One region of the Bradyrhizobium sp. 521_C7_N1_3 genome, then DNA from elsewhere that is predicted to be linked to it. Evidence: predicted binding sites of a transcription regulator. Region 1 holds the regulator's gene; each other region holds the start of a gene.

Region 1 (2,262 bases):
AACGACACCATCTCGCCGGCCTCGGCCGGCGATGGCGATTTTCGATCCTGACCCGACCTGCCGGCCGGGAATGGCTATGTCAGCCGATCGGCAGGCGGGTGATGGTCGGCCGGCTGTCGGTGATGATCTGCGACTTGTGCTCGCGCTCGCCGAGCGGCTGGGTCACTGGTAGTTGCAGCACGGTCGCGCGCTGGCCTTCGACCAGCTGCGTCACCAGCACGGATTTGCCGTCGGGGAATTCGATCGCATCATGATGGCGATCCGGAATGTGCGGATCGATCTTGCCGAACTTGCCGACGCGCGAATTGACGGTGCGCGTCCAGATCCAGCGATTGTCGTAACGGACGTTGTCGGCGAAGGCGAGCTCCGTTCCTGGCAGCAGGCAGACCGCGACGGTCGGATCGGCCGCGGAGGCAAAGCCGCGCGTCGAGGTGCCGCGGAAGGTTGTCGTGACGATCGTCTCGCCAACTTCGGCGGGACGCGACGCGACGGCATGCAGGCTGTAGTCACACATCGGGTGCTCCTCAATCAGGATAGCAACCCGCGCCTCTTCTGAGGCGCTGGCCTCTATCAGAGTGGAAGCTTGCAATTATATGCGATGTTGAGGGCAAATCTGCGACTTGAGTCCGCAGACTGCCATCACAAAATCTTTTTCAAATGCAGTGGGAACAAAGCCCGCCCCCGTGGATTCTGTGAGCGTCAGCGTCCCGCGGGCACGGACCACCCCCGAATATTGCCAGGCTGGCTGCGACGGTTGGTTGACTGCGTCGCGGGCCTCGCGGGCTTGCTCGCTCACCGTGTCCTTGCGGACATGGGGCCGGGATTGCGCGGCCAAGGCTTCCGCGGCCAAGGCTTGCGACGCTGATGCTGCGATCAGTGCCACTGCAACTGTGCTCAGAACGATCTGGCGCACGACTTCTCCTCGAACCTGAAGGCCGCGAAGCAGGGCTGCTTCGTGCGGCGTGCCGAGGATGTACCGCCGGGGAAGGGGCCGGATAATCTGCGCAAAACCAGAAAGACTATCCAGCGGAAGCGGACAATCGTCCGCTCCAATCTCGGATCGGCGGTGCCGATCGAAAGCGCGCGAGGCGCCAAATAACCGATACCGGCGCGTCCGGTATCAGTACTTCCGGTACAGCCCGATCAGCTTGCCCTGGATCTTCACCCGGTTGGGCGGCAGGATGCGGACCTCATAGGCCGCATTGGCGGGCTCGAGCGCGATCGAGGCGCCGCGGCGGCGGAAACGCTTCAGGGTTGCTTCCTCGTCGTCGATCAGCGCCACCACGATATCGCCGGTGTCGGCGCTCTCGTTGCGCTGGATCAGCGCCATGTCGCCGTCGAGAATTCCGGCCTCGACCATGGAATCGCCGCGCACTTCGAGCGCGTAGTGTTCGCCCGAGCCGAGCATGTCAGGCGGTACGCTGATGGTGTGGCTGCGGGTCTGCAAGGCCTCGATCGGCGTGCCGGCCGCGATGCGGCCCATCACGGGGACTGCGACGGGGCGCTCGCCCTCATCCGCCGGCGGGCTCGAAGTCGTGCGGACCTTGCCGAGATTGCCTTCGATGACGCTCGGCGTGAAGCCGCGGCGGCCGCCGGCGGCGGCCTGAAGCTCGGGCAGCTTGATCACCTCGATGGCGCGGGCGCGGTTGGGCAGGCGCCGGATGAAGCCGCGCTCCTCGAGCGCGGTGATCAGGCGATGGATGCCCGATTTCGAGCGCAGGTCGAGCGCGTCCTTCATCTCGTCGAAGGAGGGCGGCACGCCGCTTTCCTTCAACCGTTCGCTGATGAACCGCAGGAGCTCGTATTGTTTGCGCGTTAACATCTCGACCAAAATCCCCCGGTTGATGTCGTTCGATTCCGAGACGCTGAATTCAGCAGTAAGCCGCTACATGCTCGAAACAAATCATGAACGGACACTATATGTTCGATACATGTTCCGCAACTGCTTAATTTACCGTGAACGCGACAAAGTTCGCGGAACGCACGCGAACGAAGCGCTCAGACGGGCAGCCGCAAGACCTCGCAAGGCGTGCCGGCTTCGGCCTTCGGCGCGAATGGCGCGCGCACGAGAAGTGCCTGTGCCGCAGCGAGATTCGCAAGCAGCGAGGAATCCTGGTGATTGACCGGAAGGGCGAGGAGTGTGCCGTCGTCGCGCAGCTCGAGGCGCGCGCGCAGGTAATCCTCGCGCTGGTCGTTGGCGCCGACGTCGCGGCCGAGCACCGCGCGTTCGCGGCGGTGATGAATCATCGAACGGCCCGAAAG
Region 2 (2,262 bases), 4.6 Mb from region 1:
TGGCCGTAACCGAGATTGACGAGCGCCGAGATCGCATCTGACACCGGGCGCGGCGCGCGCTGGTCGTCGACGGCGCCGGCGAGATGCACGACGGCGGGATCGACATTGGCGAAGGCCGGCGCCTTGTCCTTCAACTCGGTGACGATGCGCTCGGCGACCTTGGGGCCGACACCGGGCGTACGCGCCACCGCGGCCTTGTCGCGCAGCGCAATGGCGTTGGCGAGATCGGCCGGCGCCAGCGTGCCGAGCACGGCGAGCGCGACCTTGGCGCCGACGCCCTGCACGGTCTGGAGCAGGCGAAACCATTCGCGCTCCTGGTCGGTGCGGAAGCCGAACAGCTTGATCTGGTCCTCGCGGACATAGGTCTCGATCGACAGCACCGCGGCCTCGCCGGGCGCCGGCAGATGCTGAAGCGTGCGCGCCGAGCAATGCACCTGATAGCCGACGCCGCCGACATCGAGGAGGACATAATCCTCGCCGTAGGAATCGATCAGGCCCTTGAGCTTGCCGATCATATCCCCACCACCTTCAACCGCAGCGCCGTGCTCTGGCGGTGATGGGCGTGGGTGATGGCGATGGCGAGCGCGTCGGCGGCGTCCGCGGACGGCGGCTCGGCTTTCGGCAGCAAAATCTTCAGCATCATCGCGATCTGGTGCTTGTCGGCGTGGCCGGCGCCGACCACCGTCTTCTTGACCTGGTTCGGCGCGTATTCGGCGACAGTAATGCCGAACATCGCGGGCGCCAGCATGGCGACGCCGCGGGCCTGGCCAAGCTTCAGCGTCGCGACCCCGTCCTTGTTCACAAAGGTCTGCTCGACCGCGGCTTCCATCGGCTTGTGACCGGACAGGACGGCGGCAAGCCCCTCATGGATCGCGAGCAGCCGGCTCGCCAGCGGCAAATCGTCCGGCGGTTCCACCGAGCCGCAGGCGACGTAGATCAAACGATTGCCCTCGGCCTCGATCACGCCCCAGCCGGTGCGGCGCAGGCCGGGGTCGATGCCGATGATGCGAACGGGGCCACGAATCGGGAGCGCAGTCATGGGCCAGTGATAGCGGCTGGCTGCGGTGGGGGAAACAGAAACAGAACGGAAGTAACAGGGGAAGTGGGGTGTCGCGATTGGGTGCCCGCGATGACGACCAAAAGACACGCCGTCATACCCCGCGAAGGCGGGGTATCCAGTACGGCGCGGCTTCTCCGTTTCCCTCGGATGTCTCTGGAATACTGGGTCACCCGGTCAAGCCGGGCGACGACAGCGGAATCTGGGACTGGTGGCGACCTCAGCCGCCCATCTTCGCCATCAGCGCGTCCGACACCTCGAAATTGGCGTAGACGTGCTGGACGTCGTCGTGCTCGTTGAGCAGGTCCATCAGCTTCAGGAGCTTCTCGCCGGTCTCGTCGTCGACCGCGACCGTATTCTGCGGCTTCCAGATCAGCGCGGCCTTGCGCGGCTCGCCGAACTTGGCTTCCAGCGCCTTGGCGACGTCGCGATAGCCTTCGGTCGAGGCGTAGATCTCGTGTCCGCCTTCGCCCGAGACCACGTCGTCGGCGCCGGCCTCGATCGCGGCATCCAGCACCGCGTCGTCGGAGGCGACGCTGCGGTCATATTCGATGATGCCGGTGCGGTCGAACATGAAGGAGACCGAGCCGGTTTCGCCGAGATTGCCGCCCGACTTGGTGAAGAAGGAGCGGATGTCGGAGGCGGCGCGGTTGCGGTTGTCGGTCAGCGCCTCGACGATGACGGCGACGCCGCCGGGGCCGTAACCCTCGTAGCGGATCTCGTCATAGTTCTCGCCCTCGTTGCCGAGCGCCTTCTTGACGGCGCGCTCGATATTGTCCTTCGGCATGTTCTCCTGGCGCGCCGCGATGATGGCGGCACGCAGGCGCGGGTTCATGTTGGGATCGGGGGTGCCCAGCTTGGCCGCGACGGTGATTTCCCGCGCCAGCTTGCCGAACAGCTTCGACTTCTGGGCATCCTGCCGCCCCTTGCGGTGCATGATGTTCTTGAATTGGGAATGTCCGGCCATGCGTGTCTCGTCAGGAATCGTGCGCCAAAGGTGAGCGTGGGAAGCGCGGCCTTATAGGCCGCCAACCCACCGGAATGAAAGAGGCTCTACGACTTTAAGGTAATACCGTAGTGCCCCGTGCCTAGGAGTCAGGCACCGTTAACCATGATTTCATTCCGGCTTGCGAAAATAGCAACCGCCCGTTCCCCGACAAGAGTGACCTGATGGCGTTCGCATTGTTTCGGAAGCGTCTGCCCGA
Region 3 (2,262 bases), 4.6 Mb from region 1:
TCTGCAAACCTGCACCATCCGATCATCGTAAGCAGGATCGGTCTTCACCTTCGATGGCGGCATCGGAACGATCGTGGCCTGGGCCAGCCATTCGGCGTTCAAAACCGCAGACAGGTCGCGAGCGCATCTGGCAATCGCCGGAGCTTTGTAGTGGTAGCCGCCATCGTTACGCTTCTTCTGAAGATTGTGAATCAGCTGATTGGTGTCGCCACCCTGCCAACCTTTACCGGCCGTGTATTCGTAGAGGTAATGACAATCGTCACCCTCGTCGAGGTACCAGTGATCTCGCCGGTTGGTTTCATCAATTTGCTGAAGCAGGCCGACCATCACCCAACGCGCCCCAGATGTCGGCGAAGTCACGGACGCGGATCGCGCCCCGCTTCTCGAAGGTCGCCGGCCAAGTGATATCGTCCCGCTTGAAACAAGAATCGAGGATGAAAAGCTTGCGCCCCTGCTGAAGAGCGGCACGCGCCTGTGTGAGCGTCCCGCTCGCGTCGCTGGCCTCCACGATGATCGTGCCCTCCGTGAGAGCACTCATCGTGACGTTTCGCTCAGGGAAAAATAGCTTGTTCTGCGGGACGTGCTGGCTTGCGTACCGCAACACCGGCACCTGCGAGATCAGCAAATGCTCTTCCGCGATCCTTCGCTGAAGCGCCTGGTTCTCTTTTGGGTAGTAGGCCCCGATCGGTGTGCCGATCACCGCGATGGTATGGCCCTTCGCTTCGATCGCTGCCGTATGAGCTGCGGTGTCGATGCCCGTCGCGAGTCCCGACACGACGGTGAAGCCGCGCTCGACCAACGCACGTGACAACTTTCCCGCACGCAACTTCCCGGTTTCGCTTGGATTGCGGCTGCCCACGACGGCAACGCATCGGGTCTCGACGAGCTCCCAAGCGCCTTGGAAGTAAAGCATCTCTACCGGATGCCTCGCATCCCGCAGCTTCGGTGGATAGTTGCCCGTGAGATTCAGTCGCGTGCCAAATCTAGACACGCCCGCCCTCTTAAGCGCCGCTAAGACCTCGGATGCGCGAGCGTCTGCTACAGCCCCTGAAACGAAGTCGGAGGGCACAGCAGTCGGATCTGAAGCGAACTTGTCCGCGATCGTTTTGAAGGTGGCCCCCTTCTCGAGCCACAGCGCTTCGTACGCACCCAACTCCCTGCACGGCGAGATTGACCGTACGGCCGGCCCGTCATTCATTCTTGCGAGAAGGTTCATCGTCCAACCCTAGCTACCCCCTGCCGCGGCGTCGAATCCGCAGAATCGAAGTCCACCATTTTGAGAAGCCAACGCTTTTCGGGGACAAAAGCGTCAGCAGAGCGTAGCATGCAATTAGAACAAAGCAAGAACATACGAATAACTCATTATTGATCATCGGGTTAAATGGTTAACGCTCCCTTGATTTAGCTCGACGCGCAAGCGAGGGCCCGAGCGCTGTATCGTGCCGTTGACGCGGATGGGACATGAAGAATCGTCGGCCTTCCAGGCGCACCCGTCAGCCAGTCGCCACTAAAAAGAGAGGCCTTCCACCGAAAAGGAAAAGGTGTTGACGAGTTGGCGCAATTCGCTCGCAACGCCCCGGCTCCACAACTGAAGCCAGCTATAGTGTCGGCTAGGCAGTGGTCCGCGCGGCTCTGCCTATGGTCGCCGCCGACCCGTTAGGGTGCGGCGGCTTCCAAGGTGAACGATCCGTAGAGGGTCGGTTTGGGGCGGTGCTCTTCGCGGGGGACCGCCCCCTTCCTCTTGCGGACGTTGACAATCACCATACGGGAAAAACATCATCTTCCCATGCGGAAAATCCGCAGGCCACACGTTGTTCACAGTCTGCGAATGCGCAGCCGCAACACCAACCAAGGGCCGCAGACTGTCAAAAAAGCGGTTAGATTCTGCCACTATCGAAGAAGTGTTGATCCACGAGCTCGAGCCCTAATCTCCAATCAGCTGTGCGCTACGCCTTGTTGACGACGCGTGCCACGATTGTTTGTCCTTTCCATCCGGACGTGATCATTCGCGTCGGCGACGATGGCGCCGAGACCCAGAAACCGTCACCAGGGGGCAGCCGCAGGCTGCGGCCAAACCGAGCGCCGCTCAGTTTCCCGCCCCTACATGCGCTCAAATTCTACGTCCTGGCAAACGCAGGCCGTTCCACCGCTGGTACAGGTCAGGAGGCGGTAGACGACTTCCTCCAGATCATGACCGATCCCGTCGGCGCACGCCAGACGATGGAACAGCACGTGCTCCCGTTGCTCGCGGCTTTCCAACTG

Evidence for each region. Region 1 encodes LexA, which represses DNA repair genes until DNA is damaged. Its sites were predicted from a motif close to TGTTCNNNNTGTGTTCNG; they were not measured.
Region 2: ruvC (crossover junction endodeoxyribonuclease RuvC) is a predicted target of LexA. The motif match lies at 1,070-1,087, and genes of this name have one in related genera.
Region 3: AB7008_RS06400 (DNA-processing protein DprA) is a predicted target of LexA. The motif match lies at 1,332-1,349, and genes of this name have one in related genera.

What each region holds. Positions count from the first base shown of each region.
Region 1 is NZ_CP197232.1:5,979,348-5,981,609, reverse strand. Features, by position in the region: gene AB7008_RS27850 (hypothetical protein) at 80-514, opposite strand; gene AB7008_RS27845 (hypothetical protein) at 590-913, opposite strand; gene lexA (transcriptional repressor LexA) at 1,121-1,822, opposite strand; gene AB7008_RS27835 (molybdopterin molybdotransferase MoeA) at 1,999-2,262, opposite strand, start outside.
Region 2 is NZ_CP197232.1:1,375,286-1,377,547, reverse strand. Features, by position in the region: gene ruvA (Holliday junction branch migration protein RuvA) at 1-515, opposite strand, end outside; gene ruvC (crossover junction endodeoxyribonuclease RuvC) at 512-1,039, opposite strand; gene AB7008_RS06355 (YebC/PmpR family DNA-binding transcriptional regulator) at 1,278-2,024, opposite strand; gene AB7008_RS06350 (methyl-accepting chemotaxis protein) at 2,228-2,262, shown strand, end outside.
Region 3 is NZ_CP197232.1:1,383,339-1,385,600, reverse strand. Features, by position in the region: gene AB7008_RS06405 (hypothetical protein) at 1-327, opposite strand, end outside; gene AB7008_RS06400 (DNA-processing protein DprA) at 302-1,216, opposite strand; gene AB7008_RS06395 (SEC-C metal-binding domain-containing protein) at 2,191-2,262, shown strand, end outside.